Regions from separate parts of the Stenotrophomonas sp. GL_111 genome, predicted to be linked through region 1. Evidence: riboswitches for the same ligand, from Rfam matches in the RefSeq annotation. Region 1 holds a riboswitch; the other holds the start of a gene.
What was found. A riboswitch is a leader RNA that binds a small molecule or an ion and turns the genes downstream of it on or off. The one in region 1 is predicted to bind glycine.
Positions count from the first base shown of each region.

Region 2: linked by a shared signal. The riboswitch ahead of AC3IPM_RS17345 (trimeric intracellular cation channel family protein) and the one ahead of gcvP (aminomethyl-transferring glycine dehydrogenase) in region 1 are both predicted to bind glycine.

Region 1 is NZ_CM174421.1:3,172,788-3,180,373, forward strand. It holds gene AC3IPM_RS14195 (multidrug effflux MFS transporter) at 137-1,360, opposite strand; glycine riboswitch at 1,640-1,741, shown strand; gene gcvP (aminomethyl-transferring glycine dehydrogenase) at 1,830-4,709, shown strand; gene AC3IPM_RS14205 (amino acid permease) at 4,806-6,200, opposite strand; gene AC3IPM_RS14210 (AraC family transcriptional regulator) at 6,283-6,993, opposite strand; gene AC3IPM_RS14215 (hypothetical protein) at 7,093-7,586, opposite strand, start outside.
Region 2 is NZ_CM174421.1:3,903,590-3,911,175, forward strand. It holds gene AC3IPM_RS17325 (DUF2170 family protein) at 1-38, opposite strand, end outside; gene AC3IPM_RS17330 (nuclear transport factor 2 family protein) at 332-772, opposite strand; gene AC3IPM_RS17335 (hypothetical protein) at 859-1,350, opposite strand; gene AC3IPM_RS17340 (GIY-YIG nuclease family protein) at 1,416-1,703, opposite strand; glycine riboswitch at 1,734-1,808, shown strand; glycine riboswitch at 1,830-1,920, shown strand; gene AC3IPM_RS17345 (trimeric intracellular cation channel family protein) at 2,011-2,628, shown strand; gene AC3IPM_RS17350 (MdtA/MuxA family multidrug efflux RND transporter periplasmic adaptor subunit) at 2,852-4,039, shown strand; gene AC3IPM_RS17355 (MdtB/MuxB family multidrug efflux RND transporter permease subunit) at 4,036-7,143, shown strand; gene AC3IPM_RS17360 (efflux RND transporter permease subunit) at 7,140-7,586, shown strand, end outside.

The sequences.
Region 1 (7,586 bases):
GAAGTCCGCAGGGGGAAGTGTTGGCTGTCGTGGTGCACGAACTGGCTGGTGAAGCCACAGGATACGCCGCGCATCGGCAATGGCAATGCGCGCATCGCCACGATTGCAGTGCCTGCAAGCGTGGCGTGTGCGGTGTTCATTCGGCGCTGGCGACAGCCTCGCGGCGGCGTTCGCAATGCCGTTCCCAGTACCAGAACGTGGCCCCCAGCGCGAAGAAACCGGCATAGCCGAAGGCCAGGTGCACCGGGTTGCTGCTGAGCATCGGCGACAGTACGCCGGCCACCACGGTGTTGATCATCAGCTGGATGAACATCTGCATCGACGAGGCCAGGCCGCGCTGATGCGGGTACATGTCCAGCACCGCCAGGGCCAGAATCGGGAAGATCATCGCCATGCCCACGCCGCCCACGAAGATCGGCATCACCGCCCACGGCAGCGCGATTTCCGGCACCGACAGCACGTAGCCGATGTTCAACAGTGCCGACAGCGCGCACAGCAGGAAGCCGATCGCGATCTGTCGCTGCGGCAGCATTTTGCCGGCCATGCGCCCGGACAGGTACGAGCCCAGGGTCATGCCGCCGATGGTGGGAATGAACAGCCAGGCGAAGCCACCCTCGCCCAGATGCAGATGCTGCATCACGAACACCGGTGCCGAGGCGATGTACAGGAACACGCCGGAGAAGTTAAGGCCCCCGGCCGCGGCCAGCCGCAGCAGGCGCGGGTTGGAGCCGATGCGCAGGTAGCTGCGCAGCAGCGAGCGCAGCGACATCGGCGTGCGCGCTTCCACCGGGTGGGTCTCGGGCAGCCACTTGGCAGTGGCCACCAGCAGCACCACCGAGAACAGCACCAGGAACCAGAAGATCAGCGGCCAGTTGCCGCCGCCCAGCAGGATCCAGCCGCCGATGATCGGCGCGATGGCCGGGGCGATGCCGAAGATCATCGAGACCTGGCTCATCAGCCGCTGCGCGTCGGCGCCATGGAACAGATCGCGGATCACCGCGCGGCCCACGATCATGCCTACACCGGCCGAGACACCCTGCAGCGCACGGAACACCAGCAACGTGGTCAGGTCCGGCGACAGTGCGCAGCCGATCGAGGCCACGAAGAACAGCCCCAACCCACCCAGAATCACCCGGCGGCGGCCGAACGCATCCGACAGCGGGCCGTGCGCCAGGCTCATCAGGCCGTAGAACAGCAGGTACACGCTGATGGTCTGCTGCACCGCCACCTGGTCCACCTGCAGGCGCTCACCGAGCAGCAGGAAGGCCGGGAAGATGGTGTCGATCGAGAACGGGCCGAACATCGCCAGGCCTGCGAGCAGCAGGGCCAGGCGGCGGGTCGAAGGCGAGGCGGGCGTCATGCGGGCTTCCGTCAGGGCCATGCGCGAACGCACGGCGGGCGCCCGCCCGGAACGGGCAGCGCCAGATGAATACGAGGGTCCGTCGATCATAGGCCTTCGCCCGGCGCGGCACCATGCCCGCGGCCACATTCCGGGGCCTGCGCCGGCCCTCATTCATGTGGCATAGGGCCGTTGCCGGCAAAGCCGCTGGGCTATAATCGCCGGGCTACATGGTGGGAGAAGCGGACACCCGCTGCCGAAGGCGCAACGCCCGTAATCGCTCAGGCCCGATACCACCCGCATCAAAACTCTGGAGAGACCGGCAAAATCCGGCGCCGAAGGGGCACGAAGCACGCAGATGCGCGCTTTTAAACTCTCAGGCAAAAGGACAGAGGGGCACCCAGGAAGACCGCAAGGTCCGGTGGTTCGCGCGCGCCTGCGCCGCACCCCGGCCAAGCCGACTTCCGAACGTGCGTGCCCACTCTTCGAGATGCCTGCCATGTCCCAGAACACTCCTTCCCTGCGCGAGCTTGAACACAGCCACGCGTTCGTCGAACGCCACATCGGCCCCAACGATGCTGAAATCGCGCAGATGCTCGACGTGGTCGGCCACGCCTCGCTGGACGCGCTGACCGATGCGATCGTCCCGGCCGGGATCAAGTCGCCGGCCCCGCTGGCGCTGCCCGAGTCGCTGACCGAAGTGCAGGCACTGGCCAAGATCCGCGCCATCGCCGACAAGAACCAGGTGTTCCGCACCTTCATCGGCCAGGGCTACTACGGCACGCTCACCCCGAACGTGATCCTGCGCAACGTGCTGGAAAACCCGGCCTGGTACACCGCCTACACGCCCTACCAGGCCGAGATTTCGCAGGGCCGCATGGAAGCGCTGATCAACTTCCAGACCCTGTGCGCCGACCTCACCGGCATGGAAATCGCCAACGCCTCGCTGCTCGACGAAGCCACCGCGGCGGCGGAAGCGATGACCCTGGCCAAGCGTTCGGCCAAGAGCAAGTCCGACACCTTCTTCGTGCACGACGCCGTGCACCCGCAGACGCTGGAACTGCTGCGCACCCGTGCCGAGCCGATGGGCATCGTGCTGCGCGTGGGCACCCCGGCCGAAGCGCTGGAAGCAGACAGCTACGGCGTGCTGCTGCAGTACCCGGACACCTTCGGCCATATCGGCGACTACAAGGCACTGGCCGATGCCGTGCACGCACGCGGCGGCCTGGTGGCCGTGGCTACCGACCTGCTCGCGCTGACCCTGATCGCCGCCCCCGGCGAATGGGGCGCGGACATCGTGGTGGGCAACTCGCAGCGTTTCGGCGTGCCGTTCGGCTTCGGTGGCCCGCACGCGGCCTTCATGGCCTGCCGCGACGCCTACAAGCGTTCGATGCCGGGCCGCCTGATCGGCGTCTCCGTGGACGCCCAGGGCAATGCCGCCTACCGCCTGACCCTGCAGACCCGCGAGCAGCACATCCGCCGCGAGAAGGCCACCTCCAACATCTGCACCGCGCAGGTGCTGCTGGCGGTGATGGCCTCGATGTACGCCGTGTACCACGGCCCGGACGGGCTGACCCGCATCGCGCGCCGCACCCACCGCCTGGCCGCGATCCTGGCCGGCGGCCTGCGCAGCGCCGGGGTGAATGTCGGCGAGCACTTCTTCGACACCCTGCACGTCAAGGACATCGACGCCAAGGCGATCCACGCCAAGGCCGCCGCGGCACGCATCAACCTGCGCGCGATCGACAGCGAAGCGGTCAGCATCAGCCTGGATGAAACCGCCACCCGTGCCGATATCGTCGCGCTCGGCGCGCTGTTCGGTGCCCGCGTCGATGTGGACGCGCTCGATGCCGCCACCGCCGATGCACTGCCGGCCGGCCTGGTGCGGACCAGCGCGTTCCTGACCCACCCGGTGTTCAACACCCACCACAGCGAACACGAACTGCTGCGTTACCTGCGTTCGCTGGCGGACAAGGACCTGGCCATGGATCGCACCATGATCCCGCTGGGCAGCTGCACCATGAAGCTCAACGCCACCGCCGAAATGATCCCGGTGACCTGGCCGGAGTTCGCCAACATCCATCCGCTGGCCCCGGCCGACCAGGCCACCGGCTACAAGGAACTGATCGACGGGCTGGAAGCGATGCTGGTGGAATGCACCGGCTACGACGCCGTCAGCCTGCAGCCGAACTCCGGCGCGCAGGGCGAGTACGCCGGCCTGCTGGCAATCCGCGCGTATCACCGCTCGCGCGGCGAAGGCCATCGCGATGTCTGCCTGATCCCGGATTCGGCGCACGGCACCAACCCGGCCTCGGCACAGATGTGCGGCATGAAGGTGGTGGTCACCAAGACCGACGCCAACGGCAACGTCGATGTCGAGGACATCCGCGTCAATGCCGAGAAATACGGCGACCGCCTGGCCGCGCTGATGATCACCTACCCGTCCACGCATGGCGTGTTCGAGGAAGAGGTGGTGGAGATCTGCGAGATCATCCACAAGCACGGCGGCCAGGTGTACACCGACGGCGCCAACATGAACGCCCTGGTCGGCGTGGCCAAGCCCGGCAAGTGGGGCTCGGACGTGTCGCACCTGAACCTGCACAAGACCTTCTGCATTCCGCACGGCGGCGGCGGCCCGGGCGTGGGCCCGTGCGCGGTCAAGTCGCACCTGGCGCCGTTCCTGCCCAAGGTGCTGGGCGGTGAAGGTGACGTGGGCATGGTCAGCGCGGCCAGCTTCGGCAGCGCCTCGATCCTGCCGATCAGCTGGATGTACATCACCCTGATGGGCACCGCCGGCCTGCGCAAGGCCACCCAGGTGGCCCTGCTCAACGCCAACTACATCGCCAAGCGCCTGGCCCCGCACTTCAAGACCCTGTACACCGGCCGCAACGGGCTGGTGGCACACGAGTGCATCCTGGACGTGCGTCCGCTGGAGAAGACCTCCGGCATCGCCGCCGAGGACGTGGCCAAGCGCCTGATCGACTTCGGCTTCCACGCCCCGACCCTGAGCTTCCCGGTCGCCGGCACGCTGATGGTGGAACCGACCGAGAGCGAATCGCTGCACGAACTGGATCGCTTCATCAACGCTATGATCCAGATCCGCGAAGAAATCGCCGCGATCGAAGACGGCCGCCTGGACCGCGAGGACAACCCGCTCAAGCACGCCCCGCACACCGCCACCGCGGTGTCGGCCAGCGAGTGGGCGCATGCCTACCCGCGCGAACTGGCCGCCTTCCCGCTGGCCAGCCTGCGCCAGCAGAAGTACTGGCCGCCGGTGGCGCGCGTGGACAACGTGTATGGCGACAAGAACGTGATGTGCGCCTGCATCCCGGTGGATGCGTACAAGGAAGACGAGGGCGTGGAGGTCTGAGCCTCCCCGCCCGGTAAATGAAAACGGCCCGCGCAAGCGGGCCGTTTTCATTTCAGGTATCGCTCTGTGTGCCGACCAACGGTCGGCACCCACCGGTCACTCGGTGCGGCGGTTGGCACGCACCCGGCGCGCGATTTCACTGGTGGCCGCGATCACCGCGGTCAGTGCCGCCATCGACAGGAACTGCAGGCGGGTGTGGCTCTCGGACAGCAGCAGGCCGAAGATCAGCGCCAGCACGGCCAGGCCGATCACGGTCAGATACGGATAGCCCGCCATGCGGAACGGCAGGCGGGTGCCGTCGCGGTTGGCACGGTGGCGCAGGATCAACTGCGACAGCAGCGAGATGGTCCACACCAGCAGGCAGGTGGAGCCGACGATGTTGAGCAGCACCGGCAGCACCTTGTCCGGGAACACCAGCTCCATCACCGTGGCCGCGAAGCCGAACAGCACGCTGGCCAGTACCGCGATGATCGGCACCTGGCGCGGGTCGGTCCAGCCCAGCACCGCCGGTGCCTCGCTGCGCTGTGCCAGCGAGTACATCATGCGCGAGGCGCCGTAGAGATTGGCGTTGAGCGCGGACAGCAGCGCGATCACCGCGATCAGGGTGATCGCCGTTGCCGCACCCGGAATATTGGCCACCTGCAGCACGGCTGCGAACGGCGACTTCAGCGACTCGCTGGTCCACGGCACCACGGCGATGATCACGCTCAGCGAGCCGATGTAGAACACCAGGATGCGCCAGGCCACGGTGCGGATGGCACGCGCGATGCTGCGCTCGGGATCTTCGGTTTCGGCCGCCGCCACCGCCACGATCTCGGTACCGCCGAAGGCGAACACCACCACCAGCAGTGCCGCGCCGATGCCGGCCAGGCCCTTGGGCGCGAAGCCGCCGTGCTCGGTGAAATTGCGCAGCCCCGGCGAGGCCACGTCCGGCAGCCAGCCCATCAGCAGCGCGATGCCGATCAGGATGAAGCCGACGATGGCGGCCACCTTGAGGATCGCGAACCAGAATTCAAACTCGCCGAAGTTCTTCACCCCGAGCAGGTTGATCGCGGTGAAGAACAGCATGAAGGCCAGTGCCGCCATCGGGACCGGTACCGCCGGCCAGACCGTGGCCAGCAGCCCGGCTGCACCGACCGCTTCGGCGGCGATCACGATCACCAGCTGCACCCACCACAACCAGCCCACCGTGGCTCCGGCGGTGGCGCCCATGGCATCGGCGGCATACACCGAGAACGCCCCGCTGGTCGGCTTGGCCGCGGCCATCTCGCCCAGCGCGTTCATCACGATGATCACCAGTGCACCGGCAACCAGGTAGGACAGCAGCACCGCCGGTCCGGCCGCCTGCACGCCCACGCCGGAGCCCAGGAACAGGCCGGCGCCGATCGCGCTGCCCAGCCCCATCATGATCAGCTGGCGGGGCTTGAGCGCGTGCCCGAGGCGGGCGTCGGCAGGCGGAGTGGCGGTGGCCGGGGTCTGGGATGCGGGCATCGGGATCGCAAGCGGGCAACAGGTGCGACACCATACCCTGAGCACCCGGCGACGGCATAGGCCGGAAGACCCGGGCCGGGAGTCAGGCCTCGGCGCGGGCGCCGATCTGGGCCCGGTAGGCGCGCGGGGACTGGCCCACCTCGGCCTTGAACTTGCGGGTGAACGCGCTCTGGTCGGTGAACCCGCAGGCCTGGCCGATGCTGGCCACGGTATCCGGGCCGTGCAGCAGGTGCACCGCCATCTGGATGCGCAGGCGGGTGAGCACCTGCTGGGGGGTCATCTGGAACACCTTGCGGAAGGTCCGCTCCAGCTTGGACAGCGAGAACCCGGTGATGTCCAGCAGGGTCTGCATGCGCACGTTCTCGGCGTAGTGCGCGTTCAAGTGCGCCAGCGCCAGCCGCAGCTGTTCGTACTGGGTGCCCAGGCTGTCCTTCTGGCCCAGATCGCGCGAGATGCCGATCAGGCCGCGCACCTGCCCTTCCACCAGCAACGGGCGCTTGCAGGTCAGGCACCAGCCCGGTTCGCGGTTGGCGAACAGGTGCAGCTCCATCAGGTTCTCGATCACCTTGCCGGCCAGCACCTGCTCGTCCTGGGTGGCGTAGTCGGCGCCGAGCCCGGTCGGGTAGATCTCCGCCGCGGTGCGCCCGATCACCTCCTTGCGCGACTTCAGCCCCAACCGCCGCAGCATGGTCTGGTTGATGTGCGTATAGCGCCCGTCGCAGTCCTTCATGAAGAACAGCACATCGGGAATCGCATCGAACAGGGCTTCGATGTCGGCAGGTTCAACGCGCATGTGGCGACAGGACACAGGTGGGCACCCCTGCAAGGATACCCGCCCTGCCCCGCATGACCCAGCGGTGCTCACCCCGGGTCGTGGCTGGCGGAAGCCGGGTCACCCCGCGTAGGCCGGCAATGCCTTGTAGTTGCAGTCCAACCCGCCACCGGAAAGTGCTTCGATGCGGGGGCAGGCGCGCAGGCGGGTCACCCGGCTGGGCGCCACCGCGACGAAATCCATGCCGTCGAAGTACACACACCAACGGCTGCCACATTCGAGCAGCATCCCCGGCTGGCGCCGATCCGCGCCGTCCAGGTACACCAGCACGAAGGCGCGTTGCTGGCGCTCCGGTGCGAACCACCGTTCGTATCGCAGGTGGGTGGCCTTGGCCCGCTGCTTCCCGGCGGCATCGCCCCAGAGCGGTGTGACAATCAGCACCAGCAGTCCCATCAGTACCAGGGTAGTGCTACCGGTCATTCGATCCAGCATCCCGACCGTGGCATCCAGACGACGGGATTCGTGTTGGCTGAGGCCACGTTCGCCAAAAACGCGGCGTTGGATCCCTCGGCGCAGCAGACGCGATTTCGCTGCCTGTCGCTGCACCCAACCCC
Region 2 (7,586 bases), 730 kb from region 1:
GTCAGCTGTGCATGTATGTCGAAGATGCTCAAGGACATGGGAAACGATTTCCTGTGGTGATGGGGGCCGGTCGCGCTGCGGGGGCCCGGTGCGGGCACCGCGTCTGCGCACACGCCGCCGGCACGGGCCGGCAGCGCGCTGAAAATGAAAACGGATTGAGGCATCTGCTGCCATGCGGGCCGCGGCGCGAACATCGCGCGGGTCCTGCTGTCACGGTGGTCCCGTGCCCGTGTGTCGGGCCTGTCCTTGTCCCTGTCTCCTGGTATGCCCTTCGGGCGCGACCAAGCTTAGCGTTACCGCGATGCGCACGGAAGTGGGTCCACGGCGGCGTTTACTTCGGCTTGCTGTACCAGAGTGCGTTGACGATGATCCAGCGCTCGCCGAAGCGGCCCATGTGGAAGTAGTCCACGAACCACGGCGTCTCCAGCCGTACCGATGCGGCGTTGCCGGTCACGTCGAGCACCGTGCAACTGCGGTTCCACTGCGCCTTGGGCGTCTTCAACGCACCTTGCCGGGTCAGCGACACCAGCTCTTCCTTCGACATGCGGCGCAGGCCGAGGCGCTCGTCCGGGGTATCACCCAGGATCGCGCGCTTGGCCAGGTCTGGATGCAGCGAACGCGCCACGCGCGCCGGGTCGCCTTCCAGCTGGCCGTCGACGTAATCGAAACAGGTGGCTTCGATCGCCGCACGCGTGGTCGGGTCGATGGCGCCGGAAACACTGGCGGGCGTCGTCGCGGCGGTCAGGGCGAACAGCAGGGCAAGCGTGGTCATCGTGGGCTGTCGTCCAGAGCGTGAATCGGTAGATGAACCCATTGCCCGGTCGCCGGCAAGTGCCGGAACGGCGGGTGCACTCTCGATCAGGGCAGTTCCTCGAACAACCCCATTTCAACCAGGCCCAGCTGCATATACATGAACGCCGCGGCTTCATCGCTCATCGGCTGTGCCGGCGGCAGGCTGTCCAGCCAGGCCGTGATCGCCGCGTTGTGCGGATTCACTGCCTGGGCCAACGCATCTTTTTCCGCCTGGCTGACACGTTCCTGAAGTGCATCGCGGATCGCGTCATCACCGATGCCCCAGTCCTCGGCCAGAGGGACAAGCGTCCTCAGCGCGACCGGGACCTTGGCGGGATCGAGCTTTACCCGCGCCGTAGCGATGGCATCGGGCGCGTGCCGGACGGCAAACGTACCGGCACTGGCGATCTCGCCGTGGCGCAGTGCTGGCGGCCGCTCGACCGTGCAACCTGGCATCCCGATGATCAGCATCAACATCAACATCAGCCGCACGGGCGCAGGCGCGAGGGGTCGGGCAGCTCGCGCCAAGGTGAGCAAGCGTGGTTGGCCGTCGAACATGCGGGTTCCCTCCCGGTGTGATGGCCGAGTGTGGCCTACCGTGCGACGCCGAACCAGTCGCAGGCCTATTCCTCGACGGCCTGCAACCACGCCAGCTTGCGCCCGCGCGGCTGCCGTTTGAGCTGCCATTCGGCCTTCGAGGCTGCGGCGCGGTCCGGGTAGGCGCGCATCGCCAGCACCTTCAGCGGCGGGTTGGCACGGGTATAGCGCGCGCCTTTACCGGCCAGGTGGGCCTGGAAGCGTGCCGCCACATCGTTGCTGATTCCGGCGTAGTAGCTGCCGTTTCGGCATTCCAGCAGGTACAGGTACCAGAGAGTGGGTTCAGCGGGCATACCGGGATTATCCCCCGGCAGCAGCCCGGCGGCTGTTAGAATCCGCCCCGGATGCAGGAGAGAGGCGCCGCGCTGGCGCCCGCCGAAGGCGCAGGCTCCCATAATCGCTCAGGCCGGTGGCACGACACGCCACCAACCATGCATCCAGCACGCCGATCTGGAGAGAGGTCTTCAATGACCCGCCGAAGGGGCACGTGGCCTGGCCACTGAACTCTCAGGCAAAAGGACAGCGGGAGCGGCACCGGAGGACCACCCCACGACAGTGCTGCGGCGCTGGCGTGCCACGTGCGTGCTTCCGTTCCCGCCTTGCCGTGCCCGGAGCCCCCCCATGCTGCTCTCCCTGATCTACCTCATCGCCATTTCCGCCGAAGCCATGACCGGCGCGCTGTCCGCCGGGCGGCGGCGGATGGACCTGTTCGGCGTGGTCATCATCGCCTGCGTCACCGCGCTCGGCGGCGGCTCGCTGCGCGACATCGTGCTTGGGCACTATCCGCTGGGCTGGGTGAAGCACCCGGAGTACCTGGGCTTCACCATCTGCGCGGCGTTGATCGCCACCTGGGTGGCGCGCTGGATGCACCACTTCCGCCGCACCTTCCTGGTGCTGGACGGGCTGGGGCTGATCTGTTTCACCCTGATCGGCTGCGCGGTGGCGCGCGAGGCCGGCCACGCCGCGCCGATCGTGCTGATTTCGGGCATGTTGACCGGTGCCTTCGGCGGCGTGCTGCGCGACGTGCTGTGCAACGAGGTGCCGCTGATCTTCCAGAAGGAACTGTATGCGGTGATCACCCTGCTCACCGGTGCGGCCTACCTGGCCTTGCTCGAGCTGGGGGTGTCGCTCAATGCGGCCACGCTGTGGTGCCTGGGCGGTGGTTTCGCGTTCCGCCTGCTGGCCATCCACTTCAAATGGGAAATGCCCAAGTTCGTGTATCGCGACGAGGTGCATTGAACGCAACGTTCAATGCCGCGTAGCGTCTGCTCCATGACCAAGGGCATGTGAGCTTTGGCAACCGCGCGGGGTACCATGGCGACCCGCCCGCCCGGGCGGTATCCAGCCACGCTGCGGCATTCGACCAGCGGCCCCGCCAGACATCCCCACTTCGTCTCGCCTGCCCCCACGGGCCGGCACCCCATGGACGCGCCGATCAATGGATGGGTGCGCAGGATGCCCCATGTCTGCCCCACTGCCCCCGCCCTCGCCCTCGCGTACCCGCCGTCTGTCCAAACCGCTGTTGATCGTGGCCGTGCTGGCCGCTGCCGCTCTTGCTTGGCGCGTGCTGGCCCCCGGCCCCGCCGCCGAGGCCGCGCCGGCCGCCAACGCGACGCCGGTGCGGGTAGCCACGGTGGTGCGCGAAGACCTGGTGGTGCGGCTCAAGGCACTGGGCACCGTCACCCCGCTGCAGACGGTGAGCCTGCGCAGCCGCGTGGATGGCGAGCTGCTGCGGTTGAGCTTCAGCGAGGGCCAGCACGTCCAGGCCGGCGCCTTGATCGCCGAGATCGATCCGCGTCCCTTCCAGGTGCAGCTGGCGCGGGCGCTGGGCACCCAGCAGCAGAACCTGGCCGAACTGGAAAACGCGCAGCGCCAACTGCAGCGCTTCAGCGAGCTGCAGCGCCAGCACTTCGTCTCGGCGCAGGACCTGAGCGACCAGCAGAGCAAGGTGCGCCAGCTGCAGGGCCGCCGCCAGACCGACCAGGCCGCCGTGGACGAAGCGCGCCTGCAGCTGCAGTACACCCGCATCACCGCGCCGGTCGCCGGGCGCATGGGCCTGCGCAATGTCGATGTCGGCAACCTGGTGCGCAGTGGCGATACCGAGCCGCTGGCCACGATCACCCAGACCACCCCGATCAGCGTGCTGTTCACCGTACCCGAGCCGGACCTGCCGGCCGTGGTCACCGCCGCGCGCGCGAACCCGCAGCTGACCGTGGAAGCGTGGGATCGCGAAGAACGGCAGGCACTGGGCGATGGCGTGCTGTCCAGCCTGGACAACCGCATCGATACCGCCACCGGCACGCTGAAGCTGCGTGCGCAGTTCGACAACGCCGATGAAGCGCTGTTCCCCAACCAGTTCGTCAACATCCGCCTGCAGGTGAGCAGCAGCGATGCGGTGGTGATTCCCAACGCAGCGGTGCAGTTCGGCAGCAAGGGCAGCTATGTGTACGTGATCGCGGCCGATGCGACCTCGCACCTGCGCAACGTGGTGCTGGGCCCGGCCGATGGCGAGCGGGTGTCGGTACGCGATGGCCTCACGCCGGGTGAGCGGGTGGTGGTGGAAGGCATCGATGGCCTGCGCGATGGCGCCAAGGTCGAGGTGGTGGCCGACAGCGACAAGGCGCAGGACCCGCCGCGGACCGGCGCATGAACCTCTCGCGCCCCTTCATCGAACGCCCGGTGGCCACCACGCTGCTGATGGTGGCGCTGCTGCTGTCCGGCGTGATGGCCTACCGGCTGCTGCCGGTGGCCGCGCTGCCGCAGGTGGACTACCCGATCATCCAGATCACCACGCTGTATCCGGGCGCCAGCCCGGGGGTGACCACCAGTGCGGTGACCGCGCCGCTGGAGCGCCAGCTCGGGCAGATTCCCGGGCTCAAGCAGATGTCCTCGACCAGCTCCGGCGGCGCCTCGGTGATCACCCTGCAGTTCAACCTGGAGGTGGCGCTGGGCGTGGCCGAACAGGAGGTGCAGGCCGCGATCAATGCCGCAGGCAGCTTCCTGCCCGATGACCTGCCGGTGCCGCCGGTGTACCGCAAGGTCAATCCCGCCGATACCCCGATCCTCACTTTGGCCGTCACCTCGCAGGGGCTGTCGTTGCCGCAGGTGCACGACCTGGTGGATACGCGCATGGCGCAGCGCCTGTCACAGCTGCCCGGCGTGGGCCTGGTCAGCCTGGCCGGTGGCCAGCGCCCGGCCGTGCGCATCCAGGTCAACCCGAGCGCACTGGCCGCCAACGGTTTGAGCATGGCACGCATCCGCGAGGCGATCGGCGCGGCCAACGTCAACCTGCCCAAGGGCAGCTTCGACGGCCCGACCCGCGCGATCATGCTCGATGCCAACGACCAGATGCGCTCGGTGGCCGAGTACCGCGCGCTGATCCTGACCTGGAAGGACGGCGCACCGCTGCGGCTGGGCGATGTGGCCAGCATCGAAGATGGTGCCGAGAACCGTCAGCTCGCCGCGTGGTCGGGTACCACCCCGGCAGTGCTGATCAACATCCAGCGCCAGCCCGGCGCCAACGTGATCGCCGTGGTCGACCAGGTCCGTGCGCTGCTGCCGCAGCTGCAGGCCTCCCTGCCCAAGGGCGTGGACGTGGCGGTACTGAGTGACCGCACCGAGTCGATCCGCGCCTCCATCCGCGGCGTGCAGCACGAACTGCTGATCGCCATCGCGCTGGTGGTGATGGTCACCTTCGTGTTCCTGCGCAATATTCCGGCCACGCTCATTCCCAGCATCGCCGTGCCGCTGTCGCTGGTGGGCACCTTCGGGGTGATGCTGCTGGCTGGCTTCTCGCTCAACAACCTCACCCTGATGGCGCTGACCATCGCCACCGGCTTCGTGGTCGACGACGCGATCGTGATGCTGGAGAACATCGCCCGCCACCTGGAGCGTGGCGCCACGCCGATGCAGGCCGCATTGAAGGGCGCCAGGCAGATCGGCTTTACCCTGATCTCGCTGACCCTGTCGCTGATCGCGGTGCTGATCCCGCTGCTGTTCATGGCCGATGTGGTCGGCAAGCTGTTCCACGAATTTGCGATCACGCTGGCGGTGGCGATCGGCATCTCCCTGCTGGTCTCGCTGACGCTGACACCGATGATGTGCGCGCGCCTGCTCAAGGCGGGGCATGCAACCCGTCGCGATGCCGACGGCCAGGCATCGGCGCAGCAGGGTGACCCGTTCGACCGCGTGGTGGCGGTCTACGACCGCCAGCTGCACTGGGTGCTGCAGCGCCAGCCGCTGATGCTTGCCGCCACCGTGGCTACGCTGCTGCTCACCGCCGCGCTGTACGTGTGGGTGCCCAAGGGCTTCTTCCCGGTGCAGGATGCCGGCCTGATCCAGGGCATCAGCGAAGCACCTCAGTCGATTTCATTCCAGGCCATGGCGCAGCGCCAACAGGCATTGGCCGATGCGCTGCTGGGCGATGAGGATGTCGCCAGCCTGTCCTCGTTCATCGGCGTGGACGGCAACAACGCCACCCTCAACAGCGGCCGCCTGCTGATCGAACTCAAGCCGCACGCACAGCGCGATGCCAATGCACAGGTGATCATCGCCCGCCTGCAGCAACGCGTGGCGCATGTGCCCGGCATCAAGCTGTACCTGCAGCCGGTGCAGGAGCTGGGCATCGAAGACCGGATCAGCCGCACCCAGTATCAGTTCACCCTGACCAGCCCGGACAGCGACCAGCTGGCGCAGTGGACCCCCAGGCTGCTGGCGCACCTGCAGCAGTCCGCCGCACTGGCCGATGTCGCCAGCGACCTGCAGGACCAGGGCCTGCAGGCGCACGTGCTGATCAACCGGGTCGCCGCGGCGCGGCTGGGCATCACCGTGCAGGCGGTGGCCGATGCGTTGTACGACGCCTTCGGCCAGCGCCAGATCTCCACCATCTTCACCCAGGCCAACCAGTACCGCGTGGTGCTGGAAGCACGCCCGGATGCGGCCTTCGGGCCGGAGGCGATCGCGCGCCTGCACGTGGCCGGCCCGGATGGTCGCCAGGTGCCGCTGAGCGGTATCGCGCGCATCGAGCAGGGCCCGGCCCACCTGTTGATCAACCATGTGGGCCAGTTCCCGGCGGTGATGTTCTCGTTCAACCTCGCCGCGGATGCATCGCTGGGCGAAGCGGTGGATGCCATCGAAGGCGCGCGTGCGGCGATCGGCTTGCCGACCGGCGTGGAGCTGCGCCTGCAGGGGGCGGCGGACGCCTTCCGCGCCTCGCTGTCGAGCACGCTGTGGCTGGTGCTGGCCGCGGTGGTGGTGATGTATCTGGTGCTGGGCGTGCTGTATGAGAGCTTCATCCACCCCATCACCATTCTCTCCACGCTGCCCTCGGCCACCGTGGGTGCGCTGCTGGCGCTGCTGCTGAGCGGGCGCAGCCTGGACCTGATCGCCGTGATCGGCATCGTGTTGCTGATCGGGCTGGTGAAGAAGAACGCGATCATGATGATCGACTTCGCGCTGGAGGCCGAGCGCGAGTCCGGCATGGCCCCGCGCCAGGCGATCCACCAGGCCGCGCTGCTGCGGTTCCGGCCGATCCTGATGACCACCCTGGCCGCGCTGTTCGGCGCGATCCCGCTGATGTTCGCCAGTGGTTCCGGTGCAGAGCTGCGCCAGCCGCTGGGCGTGGTGATGGTGGGCGGGCTGATCGTCAGCCAGGTGCTCACCCTGTTCACCACGCCGGTGATCTATCTGTTCTTCGACCGCTTCCGCAGCCGTCCGGCCCCGCAGGCGGATGACGTGGCCGAGGCGCACGCGTGAGCCCGCTGTCGCGGGCGATCGGCTGGTTCGTGCAGCATCCGGTGGCCACGCTGCTGCTGGCGGTGGCGGTCACCCTGGCCGGCCTGCTGGGGCTGCGCATGCTGCCGGTGGCACCGCTGCCGCAGGTGGACTACCCGGCCATCAATGTCAGCGCCAGCCTGCCCGGGGCCAGCCCCGAATCGATGGCCGCCAACGTGGCCACGCCGCTGGAACGGGCGCTGGGCACCCTGCCCGGGCTGAGCCGGATCGACTCGGCCAGCACCCAGGGGTCGACCCAGATCGAACTGAAGTTCGAACTCGGGCGCGACGTGGACAGCGCCGCGCGCGACGTGCAGGCCGCGATCAATGCCGCGCGTGCGCAGCTGCCCAGCGGCATGCCTGGCATGCCCCAGTACAACAAGGTCAATCCATCGCAGGCACCGATCCTGGCATTGGCGCTGAGC